Regions from separate parts of the Burkholderia territorii genome, predicted to be linked through region 2. Evidence: predicted binding sites of a transcription regulator. Region 2 holds the regulator's gene; the other holds the start of a gene.
What was found. Region 2 encodes HrcA, which represses chaperone genes, less so after heat shock. Its sites were predicted from a motif close to TTAGCACTCNNNNNNNNNGAGTGCTAA; they were not measured.
Positions count from the first base shown of each region.

Region 1: the regulator HrcA is predicted to act here: its motif matches at 4,884-4,910, upstream of rpoH (RNA polymerase sigma factor RpoH).

Region 1 is NZ_CP013366.1:3,016,399-3,027,872, forward strand. Features, by position in the region: gene maiA (maleylacetoacetate isomerase) at 1-284, opposite strand, end outside; gene ybiB (DNA-binding protein YbiB) at 453-1,427, shown strand; gene leuA (2-isopropylmalate synthase) at 1,823-3,469, shown strand; gene WS51_RS24440 (nuclear transport factor 2 family protein) at 3,613-3,996, opposite strand; gene WS51_RS24445 (acyloxyacyl hydrolase) at 4,042-4,611, opposite strand; gene rpoH (RNA polymerase sigma factor RpoH) at 4,972-5,907, shown strand; gene cydP (cytochrome oxidase putative small subunit CydP) at 6,235-6,513, shown strand; gene WS51_RS24460 (cytochrome ubiquinol oxidase subunit I) at 6,503-8,083, shown strand; gene cydB (cytochrome d ubiquinol oxidase subunit II) at 8,115-9,251, shown strand; gene cydX (cytochrome bd-I oxidase subunit CydX) at 9,307-9,429, shown strand; gene WS51_RS24475 (family 20 glycosylhydrolase) at 9,986-11,474, shown strand, end outside.
Region 2 is NZ_CP013366.1:716,506-727,979, reverse strand. Features, by position in the region: gene dnaK (molecular chaperone DnaK) at 1-1,798, opposite strand, end outside; gene WS51_RS14055 (thioredoxin family protein) at 1,946-2,386, opposite strand; gene grpE (nucleotide exchange factor GrpE) at 2,397-2,942, opposite strand; gene WS51_RS32530 (hypothetical protein) at 3,294-3,455, shown strand; gene WS51_RS14045 (RNA-binding S4 domain-containing protein) at 3,427-3,834, opposite strand; gene hemH (ferrochelatase) at 3,840-4,904, opposite strand; gene hrcA (heat-inducible transcriptional repressor HrcA) at 5,043-6,065, opposite strand; gene WS51_RS14030 (NAD kinase) at 6,196-7,098, shown strand; gene recN (DNA repair protein RecN) at 7,118-8,767, shown strand; gene glnE (bifunctional [glutamate--ammonia ligase]-adenylyl-L-tyrosine phosphorylase/[glutamate--ammonia-ligase] adenylyltransferase) at 8,895-11,474, opposite strand, start outside.

The DNA of each region.
Region 1 (11,474 bases), 1.1 Mb from region 2:
CGCACATACGCGCGATCGACGGGCTGCTTCGGCAACAGCGCCGGTTCGGGATGCGTTTCCTCGAGATATTCGATGATCGCGAGCGATTGCTGCAGCGTGGCGTCGCCGTCGATCAGCGTCGGCACGACCGCATCCGGATTCAACGCGCGGTACGCGTCCTTCAATTGCTCGCCGCCGTCGCGCAGCATGTGCACGGGCACCGTGTCGTACGGCAACTGCTTCAGGTTCAGGGCGATCCGCACGCGGTACGACGCGGAACTGCGGAAATAGCTGTAGAGCTTCATGGGATGTCTCTCTGTTCGTATTCGGCCGGCAACGGCGCCGCGGCGCACGCGACCCCGCCGGGAACCCGAGTTTAGCGCGCCGCGCCGCGTCGGCGCGCGCAGCCGTGCTTGGGCGAGCCGCGCCCGTGCGATACTCGGGGCATTCCCCACCGCTCACCGCGCGCCCCGATGACCGCTCCCCACGATTCCGCAGCCTCGCCGTTCCCTTGCGCCCGCTTCATCAAGGAAATCGGCCGCGGCCCGCACGGCGCACGCGCGCTGTCCGCCGAAGACACGTTCGAGCTCTATCGCGCGATGCTCGACGCGCGCGTGTCGGACGTCGAGCTCGGCGCGATCCTGATCGCCTATCGCCTGAAGGGCGAAAGCGCCGACGAACTGGCCGCGATGCTCGCCGCCGCGCAGGCATCGTTCGAACCGGTGCGCGTGCAGGACGCCGCGTTCCGCCCCGTGTCGATCCCGAGCTACAACGGCGCGCGCAAGCAGCCGAACCTGGTGCCGTTGCTCGCGCTATTGCTCGCGCGTGAAGGCGTGCCGGTGCTCGTGCACGGCGTCGAGCGCGATCCGGGCCGCGTGACGAGCGCGGAGATCTTCTCGGCGCTGTCGATCGCGCCGTCGACATCGCACGACGCGATCGAGGACACGCTCGCGGAACGCCGCGTCGCGTTCGCGCCGATCGATGCGCTGGCGCCGCGCATCGCGCGCCTGCTGTCGCTGCGCGGCGTGCTCGGCGTGCGCAACTCGACGCACACGCTCGTGAAGATCCTGCAGCCGTTCGCGCCGGCCGGGCTGCGGCTCGTGAACTACACGCATCCGCCGTACCGCGACAGCCTCGCGCAACTGTTCCGCGATCATCCGGACGCCGCGCTCGGCGGCGCGCTGCTCGCGCGCGGCACCGAAGGCGAGGCGGTGGCCGACACGCGACGCCAGGTGCAGGTCGACTGGCTGCACGACGGCGTGTGCGACACGCTGATCGATCCCGAGCGCTCGTCGAGCGACGCGCCGCCCGTCGCGCTGCCGGAATCGCGCGACGCGGCAACCACGGCCGCGTGGACGGACGCCGTGCTGCGCGGCGAAATTCCGGTACCCGACACGCTTGCGCGGCAAGTCGCGACGATCGTGCGGATCGCCCGGCTCGCACCGTGACCGTGCATCCCGGCCCGGCACGGCGTCGCGCCGGGCTTTGAACCGACCATTTGACACGCGCACGCATCCTGGCATAGAGTTGTCGCCATGCGTTCCTTTCCGAACACCCTCCGAATTACCTCCGGCCGCCTAGCGCGGTCGCTATCGCTACGACTAGCCTAAGGCTGTCTTAGCGCCGTGTGCTGTCCGCACGGTCCCTCCCTGCAGTTCCTCGCAGCACCCTTCTCGCAGTTTTTACAACCCGAAGTCGTCAGCATTCGTCCGTCTATCCGTCGGCCGATTCGCGAAGATCATCCGCATCCGTTGCGCATTTGCCGCGCCACGGTGCGAGGCAGCGCCACCCGTCGCCCATGCCGCCCGTCTTCGCTCGCGACTTGAGACCCGAGGTCCAGAAGATGAAGCGCAACCCGCAAGACAAGTACCGTCCGTTCGAACCCGTCCGCATCAACGGCCGCCGATGGCCGACCCGCACCATCGAGCGTGCGCCGGTCTGGATGAGCACCGACCTGCGCGACGGCAACCAGTCGCTGATCGAGCCGATGAGCATCGAGCAGAAGCTGGAATTCTTCGACATGCTGGTCGCGATCGGTTTCAAGGAGATCGAAGTCGGTTTTCCGTCGGCGTCGCAAACCGACTTCGATTTCGTCCGCAAGCTGATCGACGACAAGCGCATTCCGGACGACGTGACGATCGAAGTGCTCGTGCAGTCGCGCGAAGACCTGATCGCGCGCACCTTCGATGCGCTCGAAGGCGTGCCGCGTGCGATCGTGCACCTGTACAACGCGATCTGCCCGTCGTTCCGGCGCATCGTGTTCGGGATGTCGAAGGACGACGTGAAGGCGCTCGCGGTCGACGGCACGCGACTCATCAAGGAACACGCGGCGGCCCGCCCGGACACGCACTGGACCTACCAGTACTCGCCGGAAACCTTCAGCATGACCGAGCTGACGTTCGCGCGCGAAGTGTGCGACGCGGTCGCGCAGGCGTGGCGGCCGACCCGCGACCACAAGATGATCGTCAACCTGCCGGCGACCGTCGAAGCCGCGAGCCCGAACGTGTTCGCCGACCAGATCGAGTGGATGGACCGCAACCTCGCGTATCGCGACAGCATCGTGTTGTCCGTGCATCCGCACAACGATCGCGGCACCGCGGTCGCGGCCGCCGAGCTCGCGCTGCTCGCGGGCGCCGACCGCATCGAAGGCTGCCTGTTCGGCAACGGCGAGCGCACCGGGAACGTCGATCTCGTCACGCTCGCGCTGAATCTCTATACGCAGGGCATCGATCCGGGCCTCGATTTCTCCGACATCGACGCGGTGCGCCGCGTGGTCGAACGCTGCAATCAGATTCCGGTGCATCCGCGTCATCCGTACGCGGGCGACCTCGTATTCACCGCGTTCTCGGGCTCGCACCAGGATGCGATCCGCAAGGGCTTCGCGCAGCAGCGCCCCGACGCGGTATGGGAAGTGCCGTACCTGCCGATCGATCCGGCCGACCTCGGCCGCAGCTATGACGCGGTCATTCGCGTGAACAGCCAGTCCGGCAAGGGCGGCGCGACGTTCCTGCTCGAGCGCGGGATGGGCTTTACGCCGACGCGGCGCGTGCAGATCGAATTCAGCCACGCGGTGCAGACGCTCGCCGATGCGTCGGGCGAGGAAGTGACCGGCGACGCGATCTGCGCGCTGTTCGCCCGCGAATTCTTCGAGACCGACGGCCCGGCCGCGCGCCACGGCGACACCGCGCGCTGGCAGAACCGCGACATCGCGGGCACGCCGCCCGCCGGCGCGACGCCCGAAGACGTCGTGCAACGCACTGCCGCGGCCTTCGCGACGGCAGCCGGCGCGACGATCGACGTCGCCTCGTGCGAACACACGCGCACGGCGGACGGACGAATCGCGGTATCGGTCGGCTGCCGGGTCGGCGATGCGCCGCTGCGGCACGGCGTCGGCGTGCATGCCGACGCGGCCAGCGCCGCGCTCGATGCGCTCGTCAGCGCAATCAACCGCTCGGCCTGGCAGTGCGCCGACCGCCGTGCGGCGGCCTGACCGGCGGGTTTTCGTTTCAGTGTTCGAACGTCAGCGAGCGGTGCGTGACCGCCCGTGCGCCGCGCAATCCGCGCCGCACGGGCAATGAAAAGCGGCCCAGGAGGCCGCTTCGGTCGGGACATGAAAAGGAGCGCGACGCGCGCTCATGTCTCGGTCGCGCACCGCGTCGCCTGCCACGCCAGCAGGCGCCACTGCCCCTGCTCGTGCGTATGGACGGCGGTATAGGCGATCGGAAACACCAGCCCGCCGTTGTTGGTTTCCATCTCGATCAGTGCGCGCCCGGTGACGACGCAGGTTGCGTCGCCGACGGGCAGCAGGTCTTGCGACTGGATTTCGATCTGGCGATAGCGACGGCGGCCGCCGACGATGGCGTCGATGAACTGCTGCTTGGTTTCGCGTTTGCCGTTGGTGTGCACGAAGAACACCTTGTCCGACAATTGCGCATCGAGCGCCTCGCCGTCCCCGTCGACCATCGCCCGGAACCGATCGCGCTCGAGCGCGCGAATCGCATCGACCACCTTCGCCATCGCCTGACTCCTCGGCAACGCGCCCGCCATGCGCGGGCGTGCGGATCAGAAGTTGTACTGCACGTAGAACTGGTGGAAATTTATACCAGGATTCGGCTCTTTGATACCCGCGTTAGACACATGTTGAAAACGGTAGCCGAGCTGGTACTGTTGCCGTTCTCCGAACTGCGCGCCGACGCCGACGACGTCCACGAACTGGAACGACGTCGCAAGCGACAGCTTGTCGGAGATCGTCGGGGAAGTCAGGAAGCGGATGCCGGCGCCGGCCTCGACGAACGGACGCACCTGGCCGGCGCTCTTGATGAAGCGGAACATCGGCGTCGCGCCGAATTCGCCGATGCTGCCGTGAACATTGCCGCCCGTGTGCCAGTAGCTGGCGTGGCCTTCCATCACGAACGCGAAGTGCCAGCCGCCGATTTCCCACCAGTTCCAGCCCGGATCCCACACGACGCCGAGATCGGCCTTGTCGATCCCGTGGCGATCCGAAAACCCGCCGCCCGCCTGGATCCCCCATCGATCGGCGAACGCGGCACCGGATCCGCCCAGCAGCGACGCCGCCAGCAGCGCATGCAGCGCAAGCCGGCTACGGGGGCGACAATTCTTCTTATTGTTCATCAGACACTCCAACTTTGTGGGTTGAATGGAGCCTCGCCGCAACGGCCGGGCCCGAGCGAACTGAATGGTATGGTAAAGGACTTTTCCGATCGGCATCACGAAGCGAAATTGTTTGCTTCCAAAACTACAAAAATCGAAACCGTCTACTGATTACCATGTGAAACAACGGCTTACGGAACTTCCGCCGGCCAGCCCTGTCGCAAATTAGACTATCGATTCAACGATCCCGATAGAGAACCGGGAACTTCGATGCCCGCACCCCCTCTAAGGATTTAGCACTCGGATTACGGGAGTGCTAAGATGGACCCCGGAATCTCATCCGAGACCACGGGTTTGTCCCTGATTCCAAAGGAGTTTTTAGTGAGCCATGCCCTGACCCTTCCGAACACGCTGAGCCCGACGCCGGCCAAGGCCGAATCGGCAGGCTCGCTGGCGCTCGCGACCCAATCGATGTTGCCGGGCCAGCTTGGCAACATCGACGCGTACATCCAGGCCGTCAACCGGATCCCGCTGCTGACCGCCGAAGAGGAACGCCAGTACGCGACCGAATTCCGCGAACACAACAACCTCGACGCGGCACGCCGCCTCGTGCTGTCGCACCTGCGGCTCGTCGTGTCGATCGCGCGCAACTACCTCGGCTACGGCCTGCCGCACGGCGACCTGATCCAGGAAGGCAACATCGGCCTGATGAAGGCCGTGAAACGTTTCGACCCGGCGCAAAACGTGCGCCTGGTGTCGTATGCGATCCACTGGATCAAGGCCGAGATCCACGAGTACATCCTGCGCAACTGGCGGATGGTGAAGGTCGCGACGACGAAGGCGCAGCGCAAGCTGTTCTTCAACCTGCGCAGCCACAAGAAGAGCATGCAGGCGATGACGCCCGAGGAAATCGACGGCCTCGCGCAGGAACTCAACGTCAAGCGCGAAGACGTGACGGAAATGGAAACGCGTCTGTCGGGCGGCGACATCGCGCTCGAGGGCCAGGTCGAAGACGGCGAGGAGTCGTACGCACCGATCGCCTACCTGGCCGATTCGCACAACGAGCCGACCGCCGTGCTCGCCGCGCGTCAGCGCGACATGCTGCAGACGGACGGCATCGCGCAGGCGCTCGACGCGCTGGATGCGCGCAGCCGCCGGATCATCGAGGCGCGCTGGCTGAACGTCGACGACGACGGCTCGGGCGGCTCGACGCTGCACGATCTCGCGGCCGAGTTCGGCGTATCGGCGGAACGCATCCGCCAGATCGAAGCGAGCGCGATGAAGAAGATGCGCACCGCACTCGCCGAATACGCCTGAGTTCGCGATTTAGAGCGCTTTACCCAAAACCGCTGCCCGACCGGCAGCGGTTTTTTTTCGTCCGTCGTTCGGCCTCGATCGTCTCTTGTTAATCGACCTTATTGATCGGGTTCGCGCGAATTCCGCGACCTTCCGCATAACCTTGATCTGCCTCAAGTTTCGACATGCTCTTCGCGACGGTCTGCCGCAGCGCAGCACTCGGCATCGGAAAGCCGGCATTTTAAAATTGGCACGTCGGCTTAAAAGGATTAAAACAGCTTAACTGCCGTCATGAATCCGACGTAGAGTCGCCCCAAAACCGATGTAAATCGATTCAGGATAATCGCCTTGATCTCGATCAATAAAGAGCCCGCGCCGCCTCCCCCGCAGGCCGCCGGCACGATCGGCTGGCGCGCGCGCATTGCCGCGTGGGCTCGCGGACCAACCCTCGCCCGCGACATCACGCTGGTGCTGATCGTCAAGCTGATTCTCTTGATGTCGCTCAAATACGCATTCTTCAATCATCCGCAGGCTGAGCATATGTCGCTGCCGCCTGCCGCCGTCGCCGAGAAGCTGCTCTCGGTGCCGGCGCCTGCATCCACCGAGGGAGACCACCATGATAAGTAGCGAAGTCGTCGATCTGTCGCGTCTGCAGTTCGGCATCACGGCGCTCTACCACTTCCTGTTCGTGCCGCTGACGCTCGGCCTGTCCTGGCTGCTCGTCATCATGGAAGCGGTTTACGTGATGACCGGCAAACAGGTCTACAAGGACATGACCCAGTTCTGGGGCAAGCTGTTCGGGATCAACTTTGCGATGGGCGTGACGACCGGCATCACGCTCGAATTCCAGTTCGGCACGAACTGGTCGTACTACTCGCACTACGTCGGCGATATCTTCGGCGTGCCGCTCGCGGTCGAAGGCCTGATGGCGTTCTTCCTCGAGTCGACGTTCGTCGGCCTGTTCTTCTTCGGCTGGAACCGCCTGTCGAAGGTCAAGCACCTGATCGTCACGTTCCTCGTCGCGCTGGGCTCGAACCTGTCCGCGCTGTGGATCCTCGTCGCGAACGGCTGGATGAACAATCCGGTCGGCGCCGAGTTCAACTACCAGACGATGCGCATGGAGTTGACGAGCCTGTTCGATGTGCTGTTCAACCCGGTCGCGCAGGTGAAGTTCGTGCACACGGTGTCGGCCGGCTACGTGACGGCCGCGATGTTCGTGCTCGGCGTGTCGTCGTGGTATCTGCTGAAGAAGCGCGACGTCGACTTCGCGCTGCGCTCGTTCGCGGTCGCGGCCGGCTTCGGCCTCGCGGCGACGCTCTGCGTGATCGTGCTCGGGGACGAATCCGGCTACACGACCGGCGAAGTGCAGAAGATGAAGCTCGCCGCGATCGAGTCCGAATGGGAAACGCAACCGGCGCCCGCTTCGTTCACGCTGATCGGCATCCCGAACCAGGAGGAGCAGCGCACCGACTACGCGATCAAGATCCCGTACGCGCTCGGCCTGATCGCCACGCGCTCGATCGACGAACCGGTGATCGGCCTGCGCGAACTCGCGAAGCATAGCGAAGAGCACATCCAGAGCGGGATGGTCGCGTACGGCGCGCTGCAGAAGATCAAGGAAGGCGACACGAGCGCCGCGACCCGTGCACTGTTCGACCAGCACAAGCAGTATCTCGGCTACGGGCTGATGCTCAAGCAGTTCACGCCGAACGTGATCGACGCAACGCCCGAGCAGATCAAGGCCGCCGCGAAGAAGACGATCCCGCCGGTCGCGCCCGTGTTCTTCTCGTTCCGGATCATGGTGTTCCTCGGCTTCCTGTTCCTCGCGACCTTCGTCGCCGCGTTCTGGTTCTGCGCGCGCCGCCAGTTGCTGCAGGACAACCGCCGCTGGTTCCTCCGCTATGCGGTGTGGGCGATCCCGCTGCCGTGGCTCGCCGCGGAATTCGGCTGGGTGGTCGCCGAACTCGGCCGTCAGCCGTGGACCATCGCCGGCATCCTGCCGACGCACCTGTCCGCGTCGAGCCTGCAGCCGAGCGACCTGTACCTGAGTCTCGCCGGCTTCATCCTGTTCTATACCGCGCTGTTCGTCATCGAGATCACGCTGATGTTCAAGTACGCGCGACTCGGCCCGTCGTCGCTGCATACCGGCCGCTATCACCACGAACTCGCCGCAGCAGGCGAGCGTGCCGCGGTTTGAGCACGCCCTCGCAACGGAACAAGGAATCGCTATGGACTACGCAACTCTCAAGCTGATCTGGTGGCTGCTCGTCGGCGTGCTGCTGATCGGCTTCGCCGTCACCGACGGCTTCGACATGGGCGCGACAGCGCTGCTGCCGTTCCTCGGCAAGACCGACGAGGAACGCCGCATCATCGTCAACACGGTCGGCGCGACGTGGGAAGGCAACCAGGTGTGGCTGATCACGGCCGGCGGCGCGATGTTCGCCGCGTGGCCGCTGGTCTATGCCGCGTCGTTCTCCGGCTTCTACTTCGCGATGCTGCTCGTGCTGTTCGCGCTGTTCTTCCGGCCGGTCGGCTTCGACTATCGCAGCAAGCGGCCCGACCCGCGCTGGCGCGCGGGCTGGGACTGGGGCCTGTTCGTCGGCGGCTTCGTGCCGGCGCTGGTGTTCGGCGTCGCGTTCGGCAACCTGCTGCAGGGCGTGCCGTTCAAGTTCGACGGCGACCTGCGCGTGACCTACTACGGCGGCTTCTGGGCACTGCTGAACCCGTTCGCGCTGCTCTGCGGGCTCGTCAGCCTCACGATGCTGGTCGCGCACGGTGCCGCGTTCATCAAGATGAAGACCGACGGCGCGATCGCACGCCGCGCGTCGGTCGCGCTGCGTGTGTCGGCGCTCCTCGCGGTCGTGCTGTTCGTGCTGGCCGGCGTGCTGATTGCGTCGACCATCGGCGGCTTCCACGTCACGCACGCCGCGCCGAACGATACGGTCGCGAACCCGCTGCTCAAGGACGTCGCCGCCGGCTCGGGCCTCTGGCTCGCGAATTACGGCGAATATCCGTGGATGATGGCAGCCCCCGTCGTCGGGATCGCGGGCGGCCTGCTCGCGCTGCTGCTCGCGGGCTCGAAGCAGGAAAAGACGGCGTTCTTCTGCACCGGCCTGATGATCGCCGGCGTGATCCTGACCGCGGGCTTCTCGATGTTCCCGTTCATCATGCCGTCGTCGCTCGACCCGCGCAGCAGCCTGACCGTGTGGGATTCGACATCGAGCCACATGACGCTGCAGGTGATGCTGTTCGCGGTGATCGTGTTCCTGCCGATCGTGCTGCTCTATACGGGCTGGGTGTATCGCGTGATGCGCGGCAAGGTCACGCATCAGTCGCTCGAAGAGAACAAGCACTCGATGTACTGAACCCGGCCGGGGCGCCCGCGCGCGCCTCGCCCACCGTTTCACAAGGAGTCGGATCATGTGGTATTTCAGCTGGATTCTCGGTATCGGCGTCGCGCTGTCGTTCGGCATCGTCAATGCGATGTGGCTCGAAGCACGGCAGAAGCCGCAGGAAGCGCCGGTGCGCGCACGTTGCGACTGAGCGGCGCGGATGGCGGCTTGCGCCGCCGTTGCCGATCGGAACGAACCTCGCGTCACGCGAGGTTTTTTTTCGTCCGGGCCACCGGCGCACCGGCGATTCCTCGATGCCAATTTAGCGCCAGATTGATACCACTTGAATACCAATCAAAGGTTTCATAAGATCGTTGGACACGGCCGCCGACAGGCCGAATCCATCTGGTGGGGGAGACATGCGAATCCCGTGTGTGGCGCGCGCTCGCGCGCCCGGTTGGCACGCGTGTGCGGCGGCGGCCGCCGTTGCGATCATGCGCGGCCGGCCGAACGCAGCCTGCCGCGGCCGCGGCGGTGTCGCAACGATTGCCGTGCGTCGCCGATGAGCACGCGCAAGCCACCTTGCCGAGCCGATCGGCACGCGTGTCCGCCTCCCGTTCCGTAACGCACGCTCGTGCGTGCCGAATGCGCGCGGTGCGGCCGCATCGCCCCGTGCGCGGGTATGTCCCGCAGCTCCATTGAAAGACCCGACCGCAGCGACGTCGCGCCAACGACGCCGCTACGCCCATTTTTTCTCAGGAGTTCGAATGAAAAGCACGTTTCCTTCCCTGTTGACCGGCTTGCTGATCGCCGCGCTGCTACCCGCCGCGAGTTGCGCCGAGCCCGTTCTGATGTCCGCTGGCGCGACCGCTGGCGCGGCCCGGCCGGCCACGCAGCCAGCCGATCTGGCGACGCTGCTGTCGAACGGTCTCGCGCTGCGCGTCGCCGTCGACAACAATCACGCGGCCTCGGCCGGCGTGCCGTGCGCCGATCTGGGCGCCGACGGGGCGGCCTGCGCGACCGGCCGCCTGATCCTGCAGAACCGCGGTCACCAGACGATTACCGACGGCGGCTGGAAGCTGTACCTGCACAGTATCCGCCGGCTGCTGCGGATCGATCGCCCGGGCTTCGCGCTGCGGCGGCTCACCGGCGACCTGTACGAACTGACGCCGCAGCCGGGCTCGATGCGGCTTGCCCCCGGCGAACGCATCGAACTGCCGTTCGTCGCCGAATACTGGCTGCTGCGTTACAGCGACGTGATTCCGCGCCCGTATGTCGTCGTCGACGGCGCGCCGCCCGCCGTACTGCGCTACAACGACACCGACGACGAGCTCCGCTACGTCGAATCGCTGCCGGCCGACGCGCAGAACAATTCGACCGGCAACGCGCCGCCCGTGGCGGCACGCCCCGACGCGAGCCGCGCGCTGCCGAGCGTGAAGCGCGAGCAGCCGCTGCCCGGCACGCTCGAGCTGCGCGGCGTCGAGCTCGCGCTGCCGGACCTGCCCGATGCGCAGGTCGCGGCGCTGCGCGAACGGGCGTCGACGCTCGGGCTCGACGGCACGCGCGTGCCGGTTCGCGGCGCCGTCGCACCGCGCCGGCTGCCGGCCGACATTGCGGTACCGGGCGGCTACCGGCTCGCGATCGGGCCGCGCGGCGTGCTGATCGAAGGCTACGATCGCGCGGGTCTCTACTACGGCGTGCAGACGCTCTACTCGCTCGCGCCCGCCGGCGGCGGCCCGATCCCGGCGATGCTCGTCGAGGATGCGCCGCGCTTCACGCATCGCGGGATGCACGTCGACCTCGCGCGCAACTTCAAGCATCCGGCGACGCTGCGCCGCCTGGTCGACCAGATGAGCGCGTACAAGCTGAATCGCCTGCATCTGCATCTGTCCGATGACGAAGGCTGGCGCATCGAGATTCCCGGCCTGCCGGAGCTGACCGAAATCGGCTCGCGCCGCTGTCACGACCCGAGCGAGACGCGCTGCCTGCTGCCGCAACTCGGCTCCGGGCCGGACAACCGCTCGGGCGGCGGCTACCTGACGCGCGACGACTACGTGGCGCTCGTTCGCTACGCGGCGGCCCGCTTCGTCACGATCATCCCCGAGATCGACATGCCCGCGCATGCGCGCGCGGCCGTCGTGACGATGGAGGCGCGTTACCGGCGGCTGCACGCGGCCGGCCGCGAGCAGGAAGCGAACGCGTACCGGCTGCTCGATCCGCAAGACACGACGAACCTGACGACCGTGCAGTTCTACG
Region 2 (11,474 bases):
TCTGCGAAGCCTTGCCGAGCTCCTCGACCTTCGCGTCGATCGCCGCCTTGTCGGCCGACGTATCCTTCAGCACGTCCTCGAGCGACTTCAGCGCCGCTTCGATCTTTTCCTTCTCGCCCGCGTCCAGCTTGTCGCCGTACTCGGTGAGCGCCTTCTTCGTGCTGTGGACCAGCGCGTCGCCCTGGTTGCGCGAATCGGCCAGCTCGCGCAGCTTGTGGTCTTCCGCTGCGTTCGCTTCCGCGTCCTTGATCATCTGGTCGATTTCGGCGTCGGACAGACCCGAGTTCGCCTTGATCGTGATCTTGTTTTCCTTGCCGGTCGCCTTGTCCTTCGCGCCGACGTGCAGGATGCCGTTCGCGTCGATGTCGAAGGTCACTTCGATCTGCGGCACGCCGCGCGGTGCGGGCGGGATGCCTTCGAGGTTGAACTCGCCGAGCAGCTTGTTGCCTGCCGCCATCTCGCGTTCGCCCTGGAACACCTTGATCGTCACGGCCGACTGGTTGTCGTCCGCCGTCGAATACACCTGTGCGTGCTTCGTCGGGATCGTCGTGTTCTTGTTGATCATCTTCGTCATCACGCCGCCGAGCGTTTCGATGCCGAGCGACAGCGGGGTCACGTCGAGCAGCAGCACGTCCTTGCGATCGCCCGACAGCACCTGGCCCTGGATCGCCGCGCCGACTGCGACGGCTTCGTCCGGGTTCACGTCACGGCGCGGATCCTTGCCGAAGAACTCCTTCACCTTCTCCTGCACCTTCGGCATGCGGGTCTGGCCGCCGACCAGGATCACGTCGTCGATATCCGACACCTTGACGCCGGCGTCCTTGATCGCGATGCGGCACGGTTCGATCGTGCGCTCGACCAGGTCCTCGACCAGCGCTTCCAGCTTCGCGCGGGTGATCTTGAGGTTCAGGTGCTTCGGACCCGATGCGTCGGCCGTGATGTACGGCAGGTTGATTTCGGTCTGCTGGCTCGACGACAGCTCGATCTTCGCCTTTTCGGCCGCTTCCTTCAGGCGCTGCAGCGCGAGCACGTCCTTCGACAGGTCGACGCCCTGCTCCTTCTTGAATTCGCCGATGATGTAATCGATGATGCGCTGGTCGAAGTCCTCGCCGCCGAGGAACGTGTCGCCGTTGGTCGACAGCACTTCGAACTGCATTTCGCCGTCGACGTCCGCGATCTCGATGATCGACACGTCGAACGTGCCGCCGCCGAGGTCATACACGGCGATCTTGCGGTCGCCCTTCTCGGCCTTGTCGAGGCCGAATGCGAGCGCAGCCGCGGTCGGCTCGTTGATGATCCGCTTGACTTCGAGGCCCGCGATGCGGCCGGCGTCCTTGGTCGCCTGACGCTGGCTGTCGTTGAAGTAAGCCGGCACCGTGATCACGGCTTCCGTGACCGGCTCGCCGAGGTAGTCTTCGGCCGTCTTCTTCATCTTGCGCAGCACTTCCGCCGAAACCTGCGGCGGCGCCAGCTTCTCGCCGTGCGCTTCGACCCATGCGTCGCCGTTGTCGGCCTTGATGATCGCGTACGGCATCAGGCCGATGTCCTTCTGGACTTCCTTCTCTTCGAAGCGGCGGCCGATCAGGCGCTTCACCGCGAACAGCGTGTTCTTCGGGTTGGTCACGGACTGACGCTTGGCCGGCGCGCCGACGAGCACTTCGTTATCGTCCATGTAGGCGATGATCGACGGCGTGGTGCGCGCGCCTTCCGAGTTCTCGATGACCTTGACCTGGTTGCCTTCCATGATGGCGACGCACGAGTTCGTGGTGCCGAGGTCAATACCGATGATCTTTCCCATTTTTCCTAATCTCCAGAAATGCTTGTTTGCTGCGCGAAACGCCGCTTTTTTGGGCGGTTTCGCGCGCCAGAATTCAACTCTGTTCCCGAAATGCGTCCGGCCGATCCGTTTTCAAGACCCGCCAAGCGATGCGGATATTAAATTTTTTCAATCGCCGCCGGTAGCCGGATCGTGCGGACCGCCGTCGCGCTCCGACGGCGCACCGGCCGCCGCGGCGATCTTCGCGCGCGCCGCCGACACCGCCGCCTGGAACTGTCCCAGGCCATGCCAGCCGGTCGCGCGGCCGAGCCGCTTGCCGCGATGAAAAAAGAACCACGTCGGCACGCCGTGCAGGCCGAAGCGGCGCCCCAGCTCATGATGTTCGTATACGTTGCAGTGGAACCACTTCAGATCCAGCGCGCGGATCGCGTCCGGCCGGGCGAGCATCGCCTTCTTCGCAATCTCGCAGTTGAAGCAATCGACGCCCCAGAAGAACACCACGGCGAGTGCGTCGCCGGCGCCGACGACAGCGGCGTCGAACGTGTCGGCCGCCAGCGCCTGCATGTCGAACGCTTCGAACGCGGCCGGATCGACGCCGGCGGGAATCATCGCGGCAGCCTTACTTCGGCTGGGCGACCGTGACGAGCGCCGGGCGCAGCACGCGGTCCGCGATCATGTAGCCCTTTTGCAGCACGGCCACCACGGTGTTCGGCTCCTGATCGGCCGGCACCATCGAAATCGCCTGGTGCTGGTGCGGATCGAACTTCTCGCCGACCGGGTTGATCGCGACGACGCGGCCCTTCTCGAGCGCGCTCGTCAGTTGGCGCAGCGTCAGCTCGACGCCTTCACGCACCTTCGCGATGTCGCCGGATGTGTCGCTGACGGCAGCCTCGAGGCTGTCCAGCACGGGCAGCAGGTGCTCCGCGAAGCCCTCGATCGCAAACTTGTGCGCCTTCGACACATCTTCCTGCGCACGACGGCGCACGTTCTCGGTCTCGGCCTTCGCCCGGAGGAAGCTCTCCTGCAGCTCGGCGACCTTGGCTTGAGCCTCCGCGAGCGCCGCGTCGGCTGCTTCGGCGGCGGGAGCAGCGCCTTGCGCCGCCTGCTTCTCGCTGCCGATCTCTTCGGCCGATTGGGTAGCCGGGTTCTCTTGCGTGTTTTCCATGTCGCTGAAAGTCGATTAGAGGTTGAAGCCAAATCGGCAACCGCCGGACCGTATGCCGGCGGCACCGCACATTGTTGGTGCAAATAAGGGCGAAAACTGCGATTTCAAGAGGGCTATTCGCCGGTATTCGCCAATACCGCGAAACAACCGCACCGCGCGCTGCCCGATTGCGCGCATTTGTCGTCAGATCAGACGAAACGGCCGGTAACAACGCTTACCAGGCAAGTACTAGCTCGCCACAGGGGGCTGCACTACACTCCATTCAAGCGTCGAGAAAGCGCGTTTACCCTAGCTTACCGCCGCCTGACATCCACCTGGCGCTGCATTCACCGTCCGAGCGAGGCGAGTACCGTGAAATTGACCTTTGCCATATCGGTGGTCGCGCTGGTACTGATTGCCGGCACCACCACCATCTGCCTGTCCGGAGCCGTGACCGACCGCACGACCGAATACGGAAGCGCGCGGGCTACCTTCGACCAGATGTTCAGCTCCCACCAGAAAATCTGTCGATGATGCGCCGGTCGCGCTTGGTCGGCCGGCCGTGCAGTTCCGCCGCCGGCTCGCGATACGTGCGGCGCCGCTCCAGTTCGGCGAGCCGCGCCACGCGCCCCGCTTCCGTTTCCTCGTAAAGCGTCTGCGCGATGCTCGCGGGCCCGCGCACGTCGCAGATGCCGAGCACGGCAATGTGCCAGACGACACCGTCGATCGCAATCTCGACCTCGTCGCCGACGCGCACGTCCTTCGCCGGCTTGACGGCCGCCCCGCCGATCTTCACGTGGCCCTTGTCGACCGCGTCGGACGCGAGCGAGCGCGTCTTGAAGAAGCGCGCTGCCCACAGCCATTTGTCGATGCGCAGCCTGGCGCCGGGTTCCGTCGAAATCTTGTAGTTCATCGTGTTCAACTCACCGTTTCGGGCTGGGCGGCCTTCACCGGCCAGCCCTGCAGATTCTCGGCGACGATCTCGCCCAGCGCGCCGATCCAGGCCGGCGCGCCGTTCAGGCACGGAATCCGGTGGAAGGCCTGGCCGCCGCCCGCGATGAACTCGTCGCGCACCTCCATCCCGATCTCCTCGATCGTCTCCAGACAATCGGCCGTAAACCCGGGACAGAACACGTCGGCCCGCCGCACGCCGGCCTCCCCGAGCTCGCGCAGCGTCGGCGCCGTGTATGGCTGCAGCCACTCGGCCTTGCCGAAGCGCGACTGGAACGTCACACGGCATTCGAGCGTCGACAGCCCGAGCGCGGCCATCAGCAGCGCGCCCGTTTGCTGGCACTGGTCGTGATAGGGATCGCCCAGGTCGAGCGTGCGTTTCGGCACCCCGTGAAAACTCAGCACGAGCTTGTCGCCGGCCGCGAAGTCGGGCCGGCCGTGCTGCGCCCAGTAATGGCGCACCTGCTCCGCGAGTGCATGGATGTAGGCCGGATGGTCGGCATATTGCCGCACCGTGCGCACCTCCGGCTGGTTGCGCATCCGCGCGAGCGCGGCGAACGCGGCATCGAATGCGGTGGCGGTGGTGGACGCCGAGTATTGCGGATACATCGGCATCAGCAGCACGCGCTCGACGCCCGCCCGCTTGAACTGCGCGAGGGCCTGCGCAATGCCCGGACTGCCGTAGCGCATCGCGTAGTCGACCGTTACCTGGTAGCCGTTCGATGCGAGCAGATGGCGCACGCCTTCGGTCTGCCGCTCGGTGTACACGCGCAGCGGCGAGCCCTCTGGCATCCAGACGGCAGCGTATTTCTTCGCGGACGCGCGGCCGCGCAGCGGCAGGATCAACGTGCGCAGCAGGACCTGCCAGATCGCCTGCGGGATTTCGACGACGCGGGGATCCGACAGGAATTCGGCCAGATAGCGCCGCACCGCGCGCGGCGTCGGGGCGTCGGGCGTGCCGAGATTGATCAGCAGCACGCCGATGCGATGGGAGGCGGCAACACTCGAAGGCGGCTCGAGATCGAAACGCATGGGCAGAAACGTGCTCGGGGCACGCAGTCGGACGGCCCTCAATTATAGCGGGCCGCCTTGCTCGGGTCGGCTGGCCGTTCGGCCGACTGGCGATGCACGCGGCGTCGCGGCACGATGGCGAAACGGTATCGGTTCGGGTTACTGCTGGCTCAGCGTGAGCGACAGCAGCCGCGCGGTGATGTCGACGATCGGGATCACGCGGTTATACGCCATGCGGGTCGGGCCGATCACGCCGAGCGTGCCGACGATCTTGCCGTTCACCTCGTAGGGCGCCGTCACGACGCTCATTTCCTCGATCGGCACCAGCGTCGATTCGCCGCCGATAAATATCTGCACGCCCTGCGCGTGGCTCGACACGTCGAGCAATTGAAGGAGGCCCGTCTTTTGGTCGAATACGTCGAACAACTTGCGCAGCCGCGCCATGTCGGACGACAGATCCGCCACCTCGAGCAGGTTGCGCTCGCCGGAAATGAGCACGGTGTCCTCGGTGTCGGGCACCTCGGTGCTGGCCGTCACGGCCGCGTGCATCAGCGTGGTCATGTCGCCGCGCAGCTGGTCGATCTCGTCGCGCAGGCGGCGGCGCACCTCGTCGAAGGACAGCCCGGCGAAGTGCGCATTGATGTAGTTGGATGCCTCGGTGAGCTGCGACGGCGAATAGTCGCGCGGCGTCGCGAGCATGCGGTTCTGCACGTCGCCCTCGGGCGTGACGATGATCAGCAGGATGCGCTTGTCCGACAGGCGCATGAACTCGATCTGCTTGAATACATGGCTGCGGCGCGGCGTCAGCACGACGCCCGCGAACTGCGACAGGTTGGACAGCACGCTCGCCGCGGCTGCCACCACGCGTTGCTGCGGTTCGCCCGCCTGCAGCGTGTTCTGCACCTGGCGCGCGACGGCCTCGGCGTCGATCGGCGCCTCGACCGTCAGCATCGTATCGACGAACAGCCGATAGCCGCGCGGCGTCGGCACGCGGCCGGCCGACGTATGCGGGCTCGACACGAGGCCGAGCTCCTCCAGGTCGGACATCACGTTGCGGATCGTTGCCGGGCTCAGCTCGAGCCCGGAATAACGGGACAACGTGCGCGAGCCGACCGGCTGACCGTCGGCGATATACCGTTCGATCAGGGTTTTCAGGAGGGTTCGTGCGCGAGGATCTAGCATGGTGGAAAATTTTAGCGCAACCGCGCGAGCACGGCGAGTGGCCGCGACCACTGTCGCACGGGCCGATCGATCCGGCCCTGTCTTCACACAGCCGGTTCTTTTCGTCAACGAGCTATGGTGTAATGCCGGCATGAAAACCGGTAATCAGTTCAATACTGTTGCGCTCGTGGGCCGGAGCAACACGCCCGGCATCGCCGAGCCGCTCGCCACGCTGGCTGGCTGCATCGCGAAGCTGGGCTTCGAGGTCGTGTTCGAAGCCGAAACGGCCCGCGAAATCGGCATCTCCGGCTATCCGGCGCTCACTCCGGCGGAAATCGGTGCGCGCGCGGACGTGGCGGTCGTGCTCGGCGGCGACGGCACGATGCTCGGCATCGGCCGGCAGCTCGCGCCGTACAAGACACCGCTGATCGGGATCAACCACGGGCGGCTCGGCTTCATCACGGACATCGCGGCGGCCGACATGCAGGCGCTCGTGCCGGTGATCCTGTCGGGCAAGTTCGAGCGCGAGGAGCGCTCGCTGCTCGAGGCCCGGATCGTGCGCGACGGTGAGCCGATCTACCACGCACTCGCGTTCAACGATGTCGTCGTGAACCGCAGCGGCTTTTCAGGGATGGTCGAGCTGCGCGCGTCGGTCGACGGCCGGTATATGTACAACCAGCGCTCGGACGGCCTGATCGTCGCCACGCCGACCGGCTCGACCGCATACGCGCTGTCGTCGGCCGGGCCGATCCTGCACCCGCAACTCCAGGGCATCGTGCTCGTGCCGATCGCGCCGCATGCGCTGTCGAACAGGCCGATCGTGCTGCCCGACGATTCGAAGATCGCGATCCAGATCGTCGGCGGCCGTGACGTCAACGTGAACTTCGACATGCAGTCGTTTACCTCGCTGGAGCTGAACGACACGATCGAGGTGCGCCGCTCGAAGCACACGGTGCCGTTCCTGCATCCGGTCGGCTACAGCTATTACGCGACGCTGCGCAAGAAGCTGCACTGGAACGAGCACGCATCGAACGAAGACGACAAGGCGTCCTGACGCACCCGAGCCCGACACCATGCTTCGCCACCTCTCGATCCGCGACTTCGTCATCGTCGCCGCGCTCGATCTCGAATTCGACAGCGGCTTTACCGTCTTTTCCGGCGAAACCGGCGCCGGCAAGTCGATCCTGATCGACGCGCTGGCCCTCGCGCTCGGCGAGCGCGCCGACGCAAGCGTCGTGCGCACCGGCTGCGGCCGCGCCGACATCACCGCCGAATTCACGCCGCACGACCGCGTCGCGCGCTGGCTCGACGAACACGCGTTCGACGCCGAGGACACCGTGATGCTGCGCCGCGTGATCGACGCGAACGGCCGCTCGCGTGCGTTCATCAACGGCACCAGCGCGACGCTCGCGCAATTGCGCGAGCTTGGCGAGATGCTGGTCGACATCCACGGCCAGCACGCGCATCAGCTGTTGATGCGCCCCGATGCGCAGCGCGAACTGTTCGATACGCACGCGGGGCTCGTCGCCGATGCCGCGAACGTCGCACGCGCGTGGCGCGTCTGGCGCGACGCGACGCAGGCGATCGACGCCGCGAAGGCGCACGAACGGGAACTGCAGCTCGAACGCGAGAAGCTCGCATGGCAGCTCGCCGAGCTCGACAAGCTCGCGCCGCAACCGGGCGAATGGGACGAAGTCGGCAGCGAGCACAAGCGCCTGTCGCATTCGGCGAACCTGATCGCCGGCGTGCAGGGTGCGCTCAACGCGCTGTCCGAGGCCGACGACGCGATGCTCCCGCAGCTCGGCGCGATCGTGTCGAAACTGCGCAGCCTGGCCGATTACGACTCCGGGCTCGGCGATGCGCTCGCCTCGCTCGAACCGGCCGAGATCCAGCTGCAGGAAGCCGTCTATTCGCTGTCGCACTATGCGCAGCGCCTCGATCTCGACCCGGCCCGGCTCGCGCAGGTCGAAACGCGCCTCGACGCGCTGCACTCGACCGCCCGCAAGTTCAGGCTGCCGCCCGACACGCTGCACGAGGAGCATGCGGCACGCCGCGCGCAGCTCGCCGCGCTCGACGCAGCGGCCGATCTCGGCGCGCTGGAAGCCGCGCAAGCCAAGGCGTGGGAAGCCTATCTCACCGACGCGAAACGCCTGTCGAAGTCACGCGCGCAGGCCGCGAAGGCGCTCGGCGCGGCCGTCACGGCCGGCATGCAGGAGCTGTCGATGGCGGGCGGCAGCTTCGAAGTCGCGCTCGTGCCGCTCGCCGATGGCGGCCCGCACGGGCTCGAGCAGGTCGAATTCCGGGTCGCCGGACACCCCGGCGTGCCGCTGCGCCCGCTCGCGAAAGTCGCGTCGGGCGGCGAACTCGCACGGATCAGCCTTGCGCTCGCGGTAATCGCGAGTGCCGCGAGCCCGACGCCGACGCTGATTTTCGACGAAGTCGACACGGGCATCGGCGGCGGCGTCGCCGAGGTGGTCGGCCGGCTGCTGCACCAGCTCGGGCGTGACCGCCAGGTACTATGCGTGACGCACCTGCCGCAGGTCGCCGCGCGTGGCGACCATCACTTCCAGGTCGCGAAGGGCGCCGACGAGCGCGGCGGCACCGTCTCATCGGTCGTCGCGCTCGACAAGGCGAGCCGGGTCGAGGAAATCGCCCGGATGCTCGGCGGCCTCGAGATCACCGCGACGACGCGCAAGCACGCGAAGGAAATGCTGGCGGCCTGACGCGGGCACCGGTCGCCGCATGCGACAAGGCCGGCGCCCGCGCCGGCCTTTCCCGACGAACGGCAGCGGCCACCCGACCGCACCCAGCCAGCCCCGACGATTCGAACAGTCGATTCGAACGCCCGCCTCAAACGCCCGTTTCGACCGCCCCGAACACCCGCTCCCAGAGCGCCGTCACGGCCGCTCGCTCGTCGGCCACCAGCGCCGGATCGACGCGAGCCTTTTCCATCCCGTCGAGCCGCAGCTTGTGCTGCAGCTTCCGGTACTTGCGGTACGCGGCTCCGACGCGCTCGGCTTCGTCCTCGCCCATCAGCCCGAACCGCGCGACCTCGCGCAGCAGCGCGATGTTGCCGGTGTTGCGGATCAGCTCGGCATCGCTCGATGCATGCAGCAGCACCCAGTACTGAACGATGAACTCGATGTCGACCATCCCGCCGCGATCGTGCTTCAGGTCGAACAGCTCGGTCTGGTTCGGGTGGCCGGCGAACACCTTACCGCGCATGTCGACGATCTCCTTCGCCAGCACCGCCCCGTCGCGCGGCGTCGTCAGCACCTGCTGGCGGATCGCCTCGAAGTCCGCGCCGATCTGCGTGTCGCCCGCGCTGTAGCGGGCCCGCGTGAGCGCCTGGTGCTCCCACACCCACGCGGTATTCGCCGCGTCGCCCTCGCGCAGCTGATAGCGGCGGAACGCGTCGAGATCGGTCACGAGCAGCCCGGCCTCGCCGTTCGGCCGCAGCCGCAAGTCGATGTCGAACAGCGCGCCCGCGCCGGTCGCGGTCGTGAGCCACGTGATCAGCCGTCGCGTAAACGTCGTGTAGACGTCCGCCGAGCGCTCGTCGGGGTCGTCGTACAGGAAGATCAGGTCGAGATCCGATGCATAGCCGAGTTCCTTGCCGCCGAGCTTGCCGTACGCGATCACCGCGAACTTCGGCACGTCGCGGTGACGTTTCGCGAGCTGCGACCAGACGACCTCGATCGTCACGTCGAGCACCGCGTCGGCGAGCTCCGACAGGCGATCGCTCACGTGCTCGACCGACAGCTGCCCTGCCAGGTCGATCAGCAGAATCCGGAACACCTCGGCGTGCTGCGCGTGCCGCAGCAGGTCCATCTGCTGCTCGGGGCCGTCGGCGGCCGCGAGACGCGCACGCAACGCGTCCTTGAACGCGGGCCAGTCGAACGGGCTGGCGATCGCTTCGTCATCGAGCAGTTCGTCGAGCAGTTGCGGATGGCGGATCAGGTAACCGCCGCCCCAGCGCGTCGCGCCGAGCACCGACAGCACGCGATCGAGCGCGGCCGGATACTCGGTCAGCAGCGCCAGATAGACGCCGCGCCGGCTGACCGTCTCGAGCAGGTCGAACAGCCGCACGATGGTCTCGTCGCGGCGCGCGGCGTCGATCCGCGGCGCCGCCTCGAGCGCGCGTTGCGCGACGCTGTCGAAGCGTTGCCGGCTCTTTTCCGGCAGGCCCGCGTAGCGCGACGATTGCCAGATCGCGCGCAGCCGCGCGAGCACGGTCGCCGGATCGGTGAAGCCCAGCCCGTCGAGGCGCGCGCGCAGCGCGTCGTCTTCACCGTCGTCGGCGAGCGCCCCGCTCCAGATCCACGATGCGGCGGTGTCCTCCCCCGCCGCGCAGGGGCCGCCGTTCGCCTTGTCGGCAAAGATCTGATCGAACTGCGCCTCGACGAAGGTGCGGTGGCCGTCGAGCACCTGCATCAGCGCCGCGTAGTCGGCAAAGCCGAGCGATGCGGCCAGCGCCGCGCGCTCGTGAGGATCGACCGGCATCGCGTGCGTCTGCGCGTCGTCGCGGTACTGCAGCCGGTGCTCGAGCGTGCGCAGGAAGTTGTACGCGTCGGTCAGGCGCTCGCGCACGTCCTCGCCGATCAGCCCGCGCGCCTGCGCATGGCGCAGCACCGCGAGCGTCGGCCGCACGCGGAATTCCGCATCCTGGCCGCCGCGAATCAGCTGGAACACCTGCGCGCTGAACTCGATCTCGCGGATGCCGCCGCGCCCGAGCTTGATGTCGTCGGCCTTGTCGGGCCGCATCGATGCGCGGCGCGCGGCTTCCTGGCGGATCTGCTGGTGCAGCGAACGGATCGCGCCGATCACGCCGAAGTCGAGATAGCGGCGGTACACGAACGGCTTGACGATCGATTCGAGCTGCGTCGCGAGCCGCCGCGCGGCGTCGCTGTCGCCTTCCGACACGAGCCGCCCCTTGATCCACGCATAGCGCTCCCATTCGCGCCCCTGCACGTAGAAATATTCCTCGAGCATCCCGAGACTGCAGACGAGCGGCCCCGAATCACCGTTCGGGCGCAGCCGCATGTCGACGCGAAACACGTAACCGTCGGCGGTGACCTCGGACAGCACGCCGATCAGGCGCCGGCCGAGCCGCGTGAAGTATTCCTGGGTGGACAGCGGCGAGCGCGTGCCGCCGGCCGTCTCGCCGTCGTCCTCGTAGACGAAGATCAGGTCGATGTCCGACGACACGTTCAGCTCGCGGCCGCCGAGCTTGCCCATCCCGACCACGCCCAGCACGACGCGCTGGCCGTCGGCGCCGCGCGGCTCGCCGTACATCGCCTCGAGTTCGGCCGACAGCAGCGCGAGCGAGCGCTGCACGGCCACCTCGGCGAGATCGGTCATCGCGGACGTCACCTCGGCGACGTCCGCGACGCCGCGCAGGTCGCGCTCCGCGACCGCGCCGAACACCTC